Regions from separate parts of the Dermacoccus sp. UBA1591 genome, predicted to be linked through region 1. Evidence: predicted binding sites of a transcription regulator. Region 1 holds the regulator's gene; each other region holds the start of a gene.
What was found. Region 1 encodes LexA, which represses DNA repair genes until DNA is damaged. Its sites were predicted from a motif close to TCGAACANNTGTTCGA; they were not measured.

Region 1 (4,604 bases):
TCCCGCTTCTCCCAGGTGACCTCGTCGTACGGGTGCACGCCGGGCGTGGTGAAAATGCGTTCGATCGTGACGCCGCCGGTGCGGCGTCCCGTCTTGGCGCGGGCCTTCGTCGTCTCGGTCATGACCGTGAGCCTCCTGGCAGGTGGGGTGAGCTGGTACGTGAGGGTGATCTGGGGGGCGCGCCCTCGGCAGGCGCGCGGGGTCAGGACGCCGAGGCGGCGTACTGACGCAACTCGCTGACCGCCGTCTCGAAGTCCTCGAGCGATTCGAAGGCCTGGTAGACGGAGGCGAAGCGCAGATAGGCGACGTGGTCGAGTTCGCGCAGGGGCCCGAGGATCTCGATGCCCACGTCATGGGCGTCGATCTCGGCGGAGCCCTTCGAGCGGATGGACTCCTCCACCTGCTGGGCGAGAACGGCCAACTGGTCGTCGGTGACCGGGCGGCCCTGGCACGCCTTGCGAACCCCGGACATCACCTTGTCGCGCGAGAACGGCTCGCTGACCCCGGAACGCTTGACGACCGTGAGACTTGCGGTCTCCATCGTCGAGAACCGCTTGCCGCAGTTCGGGCACTGACGGCGCCGCTTGATGCAGGTGCCGTCCTCGCTCGAGCGCGAATCGACGACGCGGGAGTCGGTGTTGCGGCAGAACGGACAGTGCACGTCAAACCTTCCGACGGGGCTGGGAACACTCGGGACGACGGCGCTCCACCCCGGGATTCCGGCCTCAGAGCGCAGATGCACATCAGCGGAGGAGAATCAACATCTAGGGGGAAGCGGGGGCCAAAGCCCCACATGTAGAGATATTAGGCCCCTGAGACCCGACGCGCAACAGCACCGAGGCCGCGTCTACTCGCCCTGCGCAACCTCGCGACGACCCCCGCCACTCGTGCGCCGCGGAATCCTGCGCCAGCCGGGGGGGAGGCGACTCACGCCCCCTCGAACCCTCGAACCCGACGATGGCGATCGTCACACTTCACGGTGCGGGGATGATCACCTTCTGGCCGGCCTGCACCTGCGACGAGCCGAGGTTGCTCTCGTGCTCGATCGCGACGACCGCCTGGTCGTTGCGCACGCCCGGCATCTCACGCGCCGCGATCTGCGAAAGCGTCTCCCCCGCGCGAACGGTGACCTCGTGCCGCTGCGTACCGTCGACACCGCTCGCCATCGCCCGGCCCGCGAGGATGGCCCCCGCCACGACGACGAGAGCCACGCACACGGCCGTGAAGCGACGACGGGCGAAACGAACGCTCTGAGAGTTCGTGACGACCTGCACCGCGCCACCCGTGGGCACGAGGTGGAGGTGCGAGCGGGATGCCGCAGCGTCGACCCGCGCCACGCGGCGCACGTCGACACCCGAACCCAGCACGGGCTCACGTCGAACTGCAGTACTCGAAGCAACCATCGAAACCACTCCTTCTCTCGGGATACCCCCGAGGCGCCGCCACACCGTCACCGGTGCGGCTTCCTCACGCGACCCGGTCAGCCCGGAGGGACCGATCGAACACGCGTGCGATAGAACAATTGTACGACACCCGAACGTGCTTTCGAACGGCGCGCACGGATTTCTTCGTACACATTTTTGAAAAGTGTGTGCGACACCGCGTACTGTGGGTGATGTCAGATACACAAGCACCGCGCACCGACAACCCCGTCATGGCGGGCATTTCCGCCCCGCCGGAGGGTGCACGTGTCGCCAACGCGACCACCGACGTGCGACGAGGACCAGGAGGGGTCACACCATGGGTGACGTTCATTCGATGCAGGAGCGCACGCCGGGCAAGCTGACGCCACGCCAGCACAAGGTGCTCACCGTGATCCGACGTTCCGTCGACGAGCGCGGCTACCCCCCGAGCCTGCGTGAGATCGGCGAGGCCGTCGGTCTGACGAGCCCGAGTTCGGTGGCCCATCAGCTCGCCGCACTCGAGCGCAAGGGATACCTGCGCCGCGACCCGAACCGCCCGCGCGCCATGGAGGTCGTCTCCCCCGACTCGGGTGCGGCGACCCGCGGCTACCGCGGCAACGCCGTGTCTGCGCTATCCGAGTCGCAGCACGACGAGACGGGCTCGGGCGACGAGCGACCCACGCCGTCATACGTGCCGGTCGTCGGCCGCATCGCGGCCGGTGGCCCGATCCTCGCCGAGCAGGCCGTCGAGGACGTCTTCCCGCTACCGCGTCAGATCGTCGGTGACGGCGAGCTGTTCCTGCTGCGCGTCGTCGGCGACTCGATGATCGATGCGGCCATCTGCGAGGGCGACTGGGTCGTCGTGCGACGCCAGGCCGACGCCGCCAACGGGGAGATCGTCGCGGCACTGCTCGACTCGGAGGCCACGGTCAAGACGCTGCGCCGCAGCGAGGGCAAGACGTGGCTCATGCCCGCGAACGAGGCCTACTCCCCGATCGACGGCGACCACGCGAGCATCATGGGCAAGGTCACGGCCGTCCTGCGCAGCATCTGAGGCGCTGGCCGCGCCGCGCGGATCGGTCCAGCGTGTGGTTGCAACTCGACTCTCAGCCCCTTCTGCGCCCCGACGTTCGACGCCGAGACGTCAGGACGTCGCGAGGTCGAGCCCCAGCGCGTCGCACACGGCGGTGAGGGTCGGGCCGAGGGGTTCGCGCACGACGAGGTCGACCCGCTCCTCGCCACGCATCGCGCCGAGCCCGACGAGGGCGACCGGCTTCTGCTGCTTGAGGGCGGCGAGCACGAACCGGTAACCCGACATCACCTTGAGCGAACTGCCGAGCACGAGCACGCCCCGGCAGCGTTCCACTGCCCGCATCTGCGCCTCCACGACCTCAGGAGCGACGGACTCACCGAACATGACGACGTCCGGCTTCACCGTCGTGGCCGTGCAGCGCAGGCACGCCGGCACGATGACACCGCGCTCCAGCTCGACCGCGACGTCCGCGTCGCCGTCGGCGAGCAGGCGCGCCTGCGTCGGCAGCTGGGGGTTGAGTTCGCGCAGGCGTACCTGGAAGCCACGGCGCCCTTCCCGCGTCCCGCACGCGACGCAGACGACGTGCTCGAGCGACCCATGCAGCTCGGTGACGTCGCGGGCACCGGCACGCGCATGAAGGCCGTCGACGTTCTGCGTCACGAGGTGATCGACGAGGCCGCCACCCTGCAGTCGCGCCAGCGCGACGTGCCCGACGTTCGGTTCCGCCGCGTCGAAGATCTCCCAGCCGACGGCACTGCGCGCCCAGTACCGTTGACGCGCCTCGTGGGTGGCGAGGAACTGTTGGTATGTCATGGGAACCGTGCGGCGCGTGCCGTCGGGGCGCCGGTAGTCGGGGATGCCGGATTCGGTCGAGATGCCGGCGCCGGTGAGGACGAAGAGCCCTCCCGCGCGCACGAAATCGGTCAGTTCCGCGACGCCGCTCATCATCCTGCCCCTCCCATAGGTCTGCGTTCGATTGTCTCAACAATGGATAAGAGCACGTTATTCTTGGTGCATGATCGATGCAGCCGGGCTCCGCGTCATGAAGGCGATCAGCGACGAGGGCAGCTTCACCGCCGCCGCTGCCGCTCTCGGCTATTCTCAGCCGGCCGTGTCGCAGATGGTGCGCCGTCTCGAGGAGAAGACCGGGACGGCTCTAGTGGAGCGCCTCGGCCGCTCGGTGCGGCTGACGGAGGCCGGGCAGGTGCTGGCGCGCACGGCGACGCCCGTCCTCAGTGCCCTCGAGGCCGCCGAGAGTGAGGTCGCCGCCATCGCTGGGTTGCGCGCCGGGCGGGTGCGCCTCATGGCGTTCCCGTCGGCATCGTCAACGCTCGTCCCGCGCGCCCTCGCACTCGTCAAGGAGCGGTTCCCAGACGTCAAGGTCAGCTTCGCCGAGGCCGAACCCCCGGAATCCCTGGCGAGCCTGCGTGCCGGCGATTGCGACGTCGCCGTGGCGTTCACGTACGACGACGCGGACCCGCTCCCCGCAGGCGAGGACCTGGACCCGTTCCTCACCCGCGGGCTCCTGCACGACGACGTGCGTCTCGCCGTCCCGCGCGATCACCCCCTCGCCGCAGCCGAGAGCGTCCGCATGGAGGAGCTCAGCGACGCCTCGTGGATCGCGGGGTGCCCCCGATGCCGTGGCCACCTCGTCAGCCTCGCCCAGGGCGCCGGTTACGCGCCCGACGTCGCGTTCGAGACGGAGGACTATGTCACCGTTCTCGGCCTCGTCGCGGAGGGCCTCGGCGTCGCGCTCATTCCCGAGCTGATCCTGCGCTCCACGTCGCATCCGGACGTCGTGACGTTGCCGCTGCTGCCGTCGAGCCGGCGCTGCGTGTTCGCCGTGACGACACCCGACCTGCAGCGGGTCCCCGCCGTCACCGCCACCCTCGAAGCCCTCGCCGACGCGGCAGCACGGGTGCCGAGCGCGCAGCACGCTCATCGCTGAGCCTGCAGGCTGATCGAGCCACCCGTCGCGAGGGCGTCCACGTCACCCTGCGTGTCGGTACGCCACACCCGCGCGTCGTGCCGGGCCAGCAGTTCGAGCGTCTTCTTCGTCGGGTGACCGTAGTCGTTGCCGGCGCCCACCCCGATCACGGCCTGACGCGCGGCCGCCGCCTCGTAGAGGCGCTCGTTCTGGTTGGAGCTACCGTGGTGCGCCACCTTGA
Region 2 (4,604 bases), on a different contig from region 1:
CCCGCAGATCGGGGCGATGTACGAGGGTGACATGTCGCGCAAGCGCACCCTCGTCGACCATGGTTTCCGTCTGCCGAGCGCGATGGACAACCGGCCGTTGAAGTGGGAGGAGTTCCTCGAGCGCATCGGGCAGACGGTGTACCTCTCGGCGACGCCGGGCGACTACGAGATGAGCAAGAGCGACGGCTACGTCGAGCAGGTCATCCGCCCGACGGGTCTCGTCGATCCCGAGATCGTGCTCAAGCCGACGAAGGGGCAGATCGACGATCTGCTCGGCGAGATCCGCACACGGACGGACAAGAACGAGCGTGTCCTCGTCACGACCTTGACGAAGAAGATGGCCGAGGATCTCACCGACTATCTGCTCGACAAGGGTGTGCGGGTGCGCTATCTGCACTCGGAGGTCGACACGTTGCGCCGCGTCGAGTTGCTGCGCGAGTTGCGCATGGGTGAGTTCGACGTCCTCGTCGGCATCAACCTGCTCCGTGAGGGTCTCGACCTACCGGAGGTGTCGCTCGTCGCGATCCTCGACGCCGACAAGGAGGGCTTCCTGCGGTCCGCACGAAGCCTGATCCAGACCATCGGTCGCGCTGCGCGAAACGTCTCCGGTCAGGTGCACATGTACGCCGACAAGGTGACGCCGTCGATGCAGGAGGCGATCGACGAGACGTCGCGCCGCCGTGAGCTGCAGATCGCGTACAACACGGAGAAGGGCATCGACCCACAGCCGTTGCGCAAGAAGATCGCGGACATCACCGACATGCTGCAGCGCGAGTCCGCCGACACGGACGCACTGCTCGGTTCCGGCCGTTCGATGTCGCGTGGTAAGGGTCGCGGCGGCAGCGGTGCGGCGAGTGCCGACGCGAACGTCGCCGCGGGCGCGAAGCGCGAGGCGAGCAGCGCCGCCGACCTCGCGGGCCTCATCCAGGAGTTGCAGGCCCAGATGAGTGAGGCGGCCTCCGAGCTGCAGTTCGAACTCGCAGCGCGTCTGCGCGACGAATTACGTGACCTCAAGAAAGAACTGCGCCAGATGACGGAGGCGCAGAAGTAGCGCCCTGATGGCGTCCGCGGCGCCGGGTGGGATCTCGGCGCCGCGTGGTCATCGCCCCTTGTTGCGAGGATGGTTGCGGGCCTGACGCTCATTGCCGCGGCGATAGTTGCCGGTGAGGCGCGCCATGATCTCCTGAGCGTCACCGTCCTCGACGTCTTCCAAGAAGTCCGCAGCACGCGCGCCCCTAAGAGTCGTCGCTGTGCGTCCGTGATGAGTGATGACAACGACGCCATCACGTTCGAGAAAGGCGAAGCCAGCAGGTTGGGGCATGCTCGACACGCTATGGGCGAGGCAGCCGACCGGCAAGCGAAATACGGTCACGCCACGCCGGGGCTGATGTCATTTGATCGCCCGCATGAGCCTGACGAGGTCCTGACACCCCGCAGGATCGGCCATGGCCAACCGGGGCAGTTCGCTCTCGGCGAACCAGCCGATGTCGTCGTGCTCGTCGGGCGCGATGTTGCGGGGGTTCCCTACCCAGCGCGTCGCGAAGAACGCATGCTTCAACAGGGCTGGATCGCTGCAGGCCATCGGAAATCGCTCTGCATCGATCACCGTCACTCCGAGCTCTTCGACGCACTCGCGACGGGCAGCGCACTCGGCGGACTCGCCGGGTTCGACGTGTCCCCCGGGCAGGTCCCACAGGTCCGGATAATTCATCCGGTTCGGGTGGCGGTGAGCGAGTAGCACCCTCGCGTCCCGAACGAGTGCCACGACGGCAATGTGCGTGGGCAGCGTCGCTGAGGCCATGGGATGAGTCAACCACCAGTCGCCTGTACCTCGTCTGCCGTCAGGCGGTAGACCAAGCGGGTGCAAACCAGCGCCGCCTGATCGCAGGGTTGCACGCGGCGGGTGCTCTTGTGATTCGTGATGCAGCCCTGGCGCGGAGGAAGGGCCGGCCAGTGGGTTCACTCACTATCCCTTTGACCCTACCAAGATTCGAACATGTGTACTAAACTAGTGGCATGGATCAAACGCTGGCAGTGACGGCCGAGACGGTCGCCGCCATGCCGTCCACCGAGCTGGTGGGCGCATGGGTTCTGCTGACGCGCGCGATCGCAGAGCAGGCGCTGGCCGACCCGGAGACATTGGCGCCCTGCTCGGGCGACGCGTTGCCGCGAACCTTCGATGAGCGCCACACGCGCACGTTCACGCTCCAAGCACAACTGGAAGACATCGCCGTTGCTGCGCAGGAGGTGACGAGGGCCGCCGACGCGGTGCTTCACGCCGTCGCCGTCGAACACGAAGACACGGTCGCCCAGCGTGCTCACCTCGACGAGGAGAACTATGGGCTCTGCGAACGCCCTCCGACCGCAGGCGAATTCGCGGGGGATGATCTCGGGAACGCCCTCGGGTGTTCGAGCGCCACCGCGTCGCGCCTCGCTGTCGACGGACGCATGCTCCGCGACCGCGCGCCCGCTCTGCACGAACTGACGCTGCGGGGAGCCTGCCGCACCATGGTGGCCGCCACGCTGGCGCGTGAGATGGCGCACCTCGACGACGAGTTGGCTGCAGAGGTGCTCACGGATCTCGTGAGCGGGGGAGCACACCACCTCAGCGTCGACGGTGCCCGCTCCCGGGCGCGCAAACTGCTGCACGACAGGCGGCTGGCGCAGACCGAGGCCGACACCGTCGACCCCCGTCGTGAGCACGGGCTATGGTTCACGCCCCACCTCGATTTCGACACCCTCACCGAGGTGCGTCTGATCATGGCCACCGAGGACGCTGCCCGTCTCCGCGCCGCGATCGAAGCGCACGCTCAGACGCTCAACGACCATGCGCCAGATCCACGTGACGAACTCGCGCGGTGGCGCGCCGCGAGCCACGTCAGTGTGGCAGGGAGTGGCACCGAACCCCTCGGCGCCGTTCGCGTCGGCGCACTGCTCGACCTTGTCTTCGCGAACTCAACGGTCAACACCGTCATGCACCTCAAGGTGCCCGTCCACGCGAGCCCACCAGCGCCTTCCGACCGGCGGTTCGGAACGCTGGAGCCCCCTGCGTCGCTCGCCTCCGTCCCCAACTGCGGTCTCGACGAGGGCGGTCTTGATGAGGACGGTCTTAGTCGGCCCCGTCAGCACGCTGAGGCCGGGCCGATCGGCGTCATCACGCGACCCCCGGACACATTGGGCGCGGCCCACATCCCCGGCCTGGGCCACGTCGACGCGGCAGCCGTTCGCCTCGTCGCGGCGCTCGTCGACACCACGTTCACGATCGACCTCGTTGACGGTGCGTGGACGACGCTCGCGAGTTGCTCGACGACGTATCGTCCCGGCGCGCGAGTGGCGCGGCTTGTCCGTGAGCGTGACGTGCACTGCCGCTTCCCGCACTGCACCCGGGTCTCGACGAACTGCGACCTCGACCACGTCGTCCCGCACGCCGACGGTGGGCCGACGTGCGTCGGCAACCTGCAGGCCCTGTGCCGCCACCATCACCGCGCCAAGACCTTCGGCGGCTATGCCGTGACCATGACGCCAGACGGAGTTTGCACGTGGGAGTCACCGACCGGCCGCCGCTGGACGACTCTCCCGAGCGGGGAGACGGTCGCGACCACGCTCGCTCCCGCGAGCTGAGCTGTTGGCAGGCACGCTCCATCGGCCGGCACTCAGGCCGTCTCAGTAGAATCGCCGCATGTCTCGAATCTTCAAGATCTTCGCGTTCGCCGAAGCTGTTTCCTGGGGTCTGCTTCTCATCGGCATGTTCTTCAAGTGGGTGCTCAAGACCACTGAGGTCGGAGTGCAGATCGCCGGGCCCATCCACGGCGTCATGTTCATCGGGTACGTCCTGTGCGCGCTCAAGCTGTGGCAGGAGAAGAGCTGGCCGAACAAGACGATCGGCATCGGCCTGCTCTGCGCCGTGATCCCGTTCGCGACGATCTGGTTCGAGAAGCGCGCCGAAGCGCGTGGCGAACTCGGCGACGAACCGCGTCAGAAGCCCCTCGCCGGCTGACGATCCCCCTGCACGTGCGACCGGCGGGGCCGCGAGCTGCGAGGGTTCGCAGCCCCGCCGCTCGTTCGTCATGACACGCCAGTCGACGAGACGCACCGACGACGCCGGCCCCTGCCTGCGCGTCACTCAGCCGCGGCTGCGATACGAGACATCGCCGGCGCTCAAGGCACCAGAGGTGTTCGCGCACCTGGTCGAGGCATGACCATCCGGTTGGTCACCGCGGCGCGCCGCAGACCCGCGTCGTCGTCGGCGCTCAAGTCGCCAGGCCTGCCCGCGCCACGCATCCAGGTGCGGTCATTCACGCAAAGACCGCGTCGTGCAGGCAAGGGCGGCGATGATGTCGGGCGCCCAGGTCGCCAGGCCTGCCCACGCCACGCATCCAGGTGCGGTGGTCACGCAACGACCGCATCGTGCAGTCAGGGGACCATGCAGTCAAGGGCGACGATGATGTCGGGCGCTCAGCTCACCAACCGCGTTCGCGCCACTCGTCGAGGTGCGGGCGTTCGACAGACAGACGCGTGTCGTCGCCGTGGCCCGGGTGAACGTCGGCATCGTCGAAACGCCCGAAGATGCGATCGCGAACCATGGTGAACAGCTCGTCGAACGA
Region 3 (4,604 bases), on a different contig from region 1:
GGGAGCAGGCGGCGCACCTCGATGCCGGGATTCGCCTTGACGATGGCTGCGACGCTGGAGTGCATGCGTCGCGCGATGCCGTAGACGGTGTCACCGGCGCGCACGCGCGTCGTCGCCATCCTGCGCACCGGCTTCTTCGCGGCGTTCGCGCGGTGTGACGTCGGCGTCTCGGCGTGCGACTGCGGGCCGCGCAGCTGGTGGTGCACGGGCTGGGCGGCGCTGTGGACGGCGACGGGCAGGGCGAGAAGGGCGGGCATGTGTCCACGCTAGGTCGCGGCTGTGACGTTTTGGTGGAGGCGCGCTCGACGTGCGCCGATGAGAGAGTCTCTGGCACCCTGTGAGGGTGAATGACGCAACCGCACCTGACCTCGAGACCCTCGTCGGCGACTGGCTGACCGTACCCGACCTCGCCGAGGCGCTCGGCATGTCGCTGCGCCAGGTGCGTCAGATGATCGCCGACCGCGAGATCATCGCGAGCCGCGTCGGGGAACGCAACGTCGTCGCGGTGCCGGCCGCCTTCATCCAGGGCGGCGGCGTGCTCGCCTCGCTCATGGGCACCGTCACGGTGCTCAACGACGGCGGGTTCGACGACGACGAGGCCATCCGTTGGCTGTGCACGCCGGACGAGACCCTCCCGATCGACGGGGCACCGATCGACATGCTGCGCGCGGGCCGCAAGGCCGAGGTGCGCAAGCGCGCCATGGAGGACGCGTTCTGATCGCGAGCTGCCGCGTCAGAACGTGCGGGCCGTCGTCGACTCGATGAACGCCTCCAGCGCGGCGTAGGCGTCGGCCGGCACCTGGCTGCGCACGCCGTCCAACGCCGCGCGGGCACGCTGAGCGCCCTCGGCGATGCACGTTTCGACGGCGTCGACGGCCCCTGATTCGCGAGCGAGCACACGGATGCGTTCGACCTCGTCCTCGCGCAGGTCGTCGTGGCCGAAACGCTCGGCGAAGAACGTGCCGACCTCCGGCTCGTCACCGGCGGCGTCGAGCAGGTGAGCGACGAGGACGGTGCGCTTGCCCTCGCGCAGGTCGTCGCCGGCGGGCTTGCCCGTCTGGGCCGGGTCGCCGAAGACGCCGAGCAGGTCGTCACGCAGCTGGTAGGCCTCACCGAGCGCGAGACCGTACTGCGACAGGGCCTGCGTGACGTCGGGGGAGGCGCCCGCGCTCGCCGCACCGATGAGCAGGGGGTGCTCCATCGTGTACTTGGCGCTCTTGAAACGGATGACGCGCAGCGCACGCGCGATGCGCTCGGGCGTGCCCATCGTCGCCCAGGGCGTCGAGGCCTCGAGGACGTCGAGGAACTGACCGCCCATGAGCTGCGTGCGCATGAGGTCGAAGACGGCGCGGCCGCGCGCGACCTCGTCGGCGGGCAGGCCGCTCGTCGCGTACATCTCGTCGGCCCACGTCAGGCACAGGTCGCCGGCCAGGATGGCGCCGGCCTCGCCGAAGCGGTCGGCGTCACCGTCGAGACCGCGGCTGCGGTGCGCGGCGGCCATCGCCCGGTGCGCGGCGGGCATGCCGCGTCGGGTGTCGCTCGCGTCCATGACGTCGTCGTGCAGCAACGCGGCGGCCTGGAACAGCTCCATCGACGCGGCGCAGCGCACGAGGGCGTCGCTGTCGGCTCCACCGGCGGCGCGGTAACCCCAGTACAGGAACGACGCACGCACACGTTTGCCTCCGCGCAGGAGGGTGGCGACGGCGTCGAGCATGAGGTCGGTCTGGCCGCCGAGGGGGGCGAGGACGTCGCGCTGATGGCTCACCTCGGCATCGAGGGTCTCCTGCAGTCGTTCGAGCAGGCGCGGCGCATCGAGAGAGTCGGGCACGGTGCGTTTCCTTTTCCAGATCGGCTACCCGTGAGCCTACGCGTAGCGGCGTGGGAACCGCGACCTGACGGGGTTGTCAGACGTCGGTCGTACATTCTTCTCATCGAACAGAAGTTCGATTTTTCGTGGGGAGGGCTCTGCCCTCCACCGAGGAGGAGGTCGTGTGATGCGCGAGTACGACGACGTCGTCGCCATGGGGGTCGACGCGTGCGGCAGGCCCGTGGTCTTCGAGTGGCGCGGGCGTCGCTACCGAGTGACGCAGGTGCTCGACACCTGGCGTGAACGGGTGCCGTGGTGGCGTGATCCGGCCCGTCCCACGACACCTGACGAGCAGGGCGCCCCTGACGTCCAGCGCCGGCTCGAGCAACGCACCTGGCGTGTCGAGGCGACGGCCGGGCGCCGCGCCTCGAGCGGGGTCTTCCACCTCGTGCACCACGGTGAGCGCTGGTCGCTGCGCGCCCTCACCGACTGAGCTCATCGACTGAACCGTCCGTTCCCGCCCCATCGACGAAGGAAGTGCCCCATGACGACCCTGACCACAGCCCCGACCACGTCGACGTCGGTCACCTCGACGAACGACGTCCCCGCCGTCTGCTCCACCGATCTGCTCGACCTCGTCGCGCGTTCCCACGACACCCTCGTCGAGGCCTGCACCGTCTCGACGAGTTCGCAGCGCTACGTCGCGGCGCATCTCGCGGCGCTGCGCGCCGCTGCTGGGTTGCTCGCGTGGAAGGCGCCGCGCAGCCTCAGCTCCAAGCCGCGCAGTGCGTGGGTGACGCTTGCCCAGCACGCGCCCGAGCTGGGTGAATGGGCGGCGTTCTTCACCGAGAGCGGGCGCCGCAGCCGCGCCGTGAGCGCAGGCATCCTCGTGCCCGCCGCACGAGAGGCCGACGATCTCGTGCGGCAGGCCGAGACGTTCCTGCAGATCGTCCTCGAGCACGCCGGTCTCCCGCCGCTCGCGCCGGTCGGTTCGCGCATGACCCCGGTCCAGGTGAGGTGAACCATGCAGTTCACGCACCTTCGGGTCGCCTCGTCGTACTCGCTGCAGTACGGCACGACCCCACCCGCGACACTCGTCGCCCGCGCCGCCGAGCTCGGGTACGGACGCCTCGCGCTCACCGACCGCGACGGTCTGTACGGCAGCGTCAAGTTCGTCGAGGCGTGCACCGCCGCAGGCCTCGAGCCGATCCTCGGCGTCGACCTCGCGCTGGCGCCCGAGCGCGTGCTGCGGGCGCGTACCCCCGCCAAGGGTGGCCCGGCGCGGGACGAGCGGAGCCCGCGCGTCACCGTCCTCGCCCGCGGTGCGGCGTCGGGGCTCGCGCCGGGGCTGGGGTGGGCCCAGCTGTGCCGTCTCGTCACCGACGCTCATCTGAGCGGTGAGCGCGGCGCGCCCGCCACGAGTCTCGACCGGGTGGCCGCGCACGTCACGCACGAGAGCGAACCGAACCAGCCGGCACTCACGGTGCTCCTCGGCCCGGATTCGGACGTCGGGCAGGCACTCCTGCGCGGTCGTCACGCCGAGGCCGAGGCCCTGGTGCGTCGCTGGCGAACCGCTCTCCCGCACGGTGCGCTCGCCCTCGAGGTGGCCTGCCACGACGGCCCGCCCGAGGCGATGGCCAGTCGGCGTCACGCGACGAACCTGTGGCGCCTCGCCCGTCGGTGCGGCGTGCCCGCCGTGCTGAGCGGCTGGGTGCGCCATGGTGAGGTCGACGAGGCGATCACTGCCGACGTCCTCGACGCGGCGCGCCGTGGGGTGGCGCTCGACCTGCGTCACCTGGATCGCACGAGCGTTCAGGGCCATCTGCGCCCTGAGGCGCAGATGCTGGCGCAGGCCGAGGCGCTCGCCGAAGGGCTGGGTGATCTCGGCGCCGCGCTCGAGCTCATCGGGGCGAGCGACCGACTGGCGCAGGCGTGCGTCCAGCACCCGTTCCGAGACATCGGCATCGGGGCGGTGCACCTGCCCGAGGTCGAGGTGCTGGGCCTGATGGGCACCGACCCGCAGCGGGTGCTCAGCGAGCGCTGTCACGCCGCGGTGAACGGACGCTACCCGCACGCGTCGAAGGCGAAACGGCGCGAGGTGCTGGAGCGGCTCGAGGAGGAGCTCGACGTGGTGCGTCACCTCGGGTATCCGACGTACTTCCTCACCGTCGCGCAGGTCTGCGACCTCATCCGCGACATGGGCGGGCGCGTCGCGGCCCGCGGGTCGGGCGCGGGCAGCCTCATCACCTATCTGCTCGGCATCAGCGGGGTCGACCCCATCGAGCACCGACTGCTCATGGAGCGGTTCTGCACGAGGGCCCGCGCGTCGCTGCCCGACATCGACATCGACGTCGAGTCGGCGCGCCGCACCGAGATCTACGAACGCATCATGGAGCGCTTCGGCGGGGAGCGGGTGACGTGCGTGTCGATGATGGAGACCTACCGGGTGCGCCACGCCATCCGTGACGCCGGTGCCGCGCTCGGGATGGTGCCGGCCGACGTCGACGTCATCGCGAAGGCCTTCCCGCACGTCGCGGCCCGTGACGTGCGGCATGCGATCGAGGAGTTGCCCGAGCTGCGGGCGCGCGGGCTCGCCGAACCGGAGCTCGACCGGCTGTTCGACCTCGTCGAGCGCCTCGACGGGCTGCCGCGGCACATCGCGCTGCATCCGTGCGGGGTGATCCTGTCGAACGCCGGGCTGGCGCAGCGCACGCCGATGGAGGCGAGCTGGCTCGGTTTCCCGATGAGTCAGTTCGACAAGGACGACGTCGAGACGCTGGGGCTGCTCAAGCTCGAC

Region 2: a site for LexA is predicted at 1,991-2,006, ahead of B2284_RS12275 (HNH endonuclease signature motif containing protein). Genes of this name have one in related genera too.
Region 3: a site for LexA is predicted at 1,932-1,947, ahead of B2284_RS02520 (DUF6504 family protein). Genes of this name have one in related genera too.

What each region holds. Positions count from the first base shown of each region.
Region 1 is NZ_DCNR01000112.1:24,675-29,278, forward strand. Features, by position in the region: gene B2284_RS12895 (vitamin B12-dependent ribonucleotide reductase) at 1-122, opposite strand, end outside; gene nrdR (transcriptional regulator NrdR) at 203-661, opposite strand; gene B2284_RS12905 (LysM peptidoglycan-binding domain-containing protein) at 975-1,403, opposite strand; gene lexA (transcriptional repressor LexA) at 1,741-2,457, shown strand; gene B2284_RS12915 (Sir2 family NAD-dependent protein deacetylase) at 2,548-3,381, opposite strand; gene B2284_RS12920 (LysR family transcriptional regulator) at 3,452-4,384, shown strand; partial or broken gene B2284_RS12925 (ComEC/Rec2 family competence protein) at 4,375-4,604, opposite strand, start outside.
Region 2 is NZ_DCNR01000110.1:36,857-41,460, forward strand. Features, by position in the region: partial or broken gene B2284_RS12260 (helicase-related protein) at 1-1,051, shown strand, start outside; gene B2284_RS12265 (hypothetical protein) at 1,100-1,321, opposite strand; gene B2284_RS12270 (NUDIX hydrolase) at 1,391-1,801, opposite strand; gene B2284_RS12275 (HNH endonuclease signature motif containing protein) at 2,017-3,621, shown strand; gene B2284_RS12280 (DUF3817 domain-containing protein) at 3,680-3,997, shown strand; gene B2284_RS12285 (MBL fold metallo-hydrolase) at 4,461-4,604, opposite strand, start outside.
Region 3 is NZ_DCNR01000021.1:31,977-36,580, reverse strand. Features, by position in the region: gene B2284_RS02535 (transglycosylase SLT domain-containing protein) at 1-257, opposite strand, end outside; gene B2284_RS02530 (Rv2175c family DNA-binding protein) at 344-718, shown strand; gene B2284_RS02525 (polyprenyl synthetase family protein) at 734-1,828, opposite strand; gene B2284_RS02520 (DUF6504 family protein) at 1,995-2,300, shown strand; gene B2284_RS02515 (SAV_6107 family HEPN domain-containing protein) at 2,352-2,828, shown strand; gene B2284_RS02510 (DNA polymerase III subunit alpha) at 2,832-4,604, shown strand, end outside.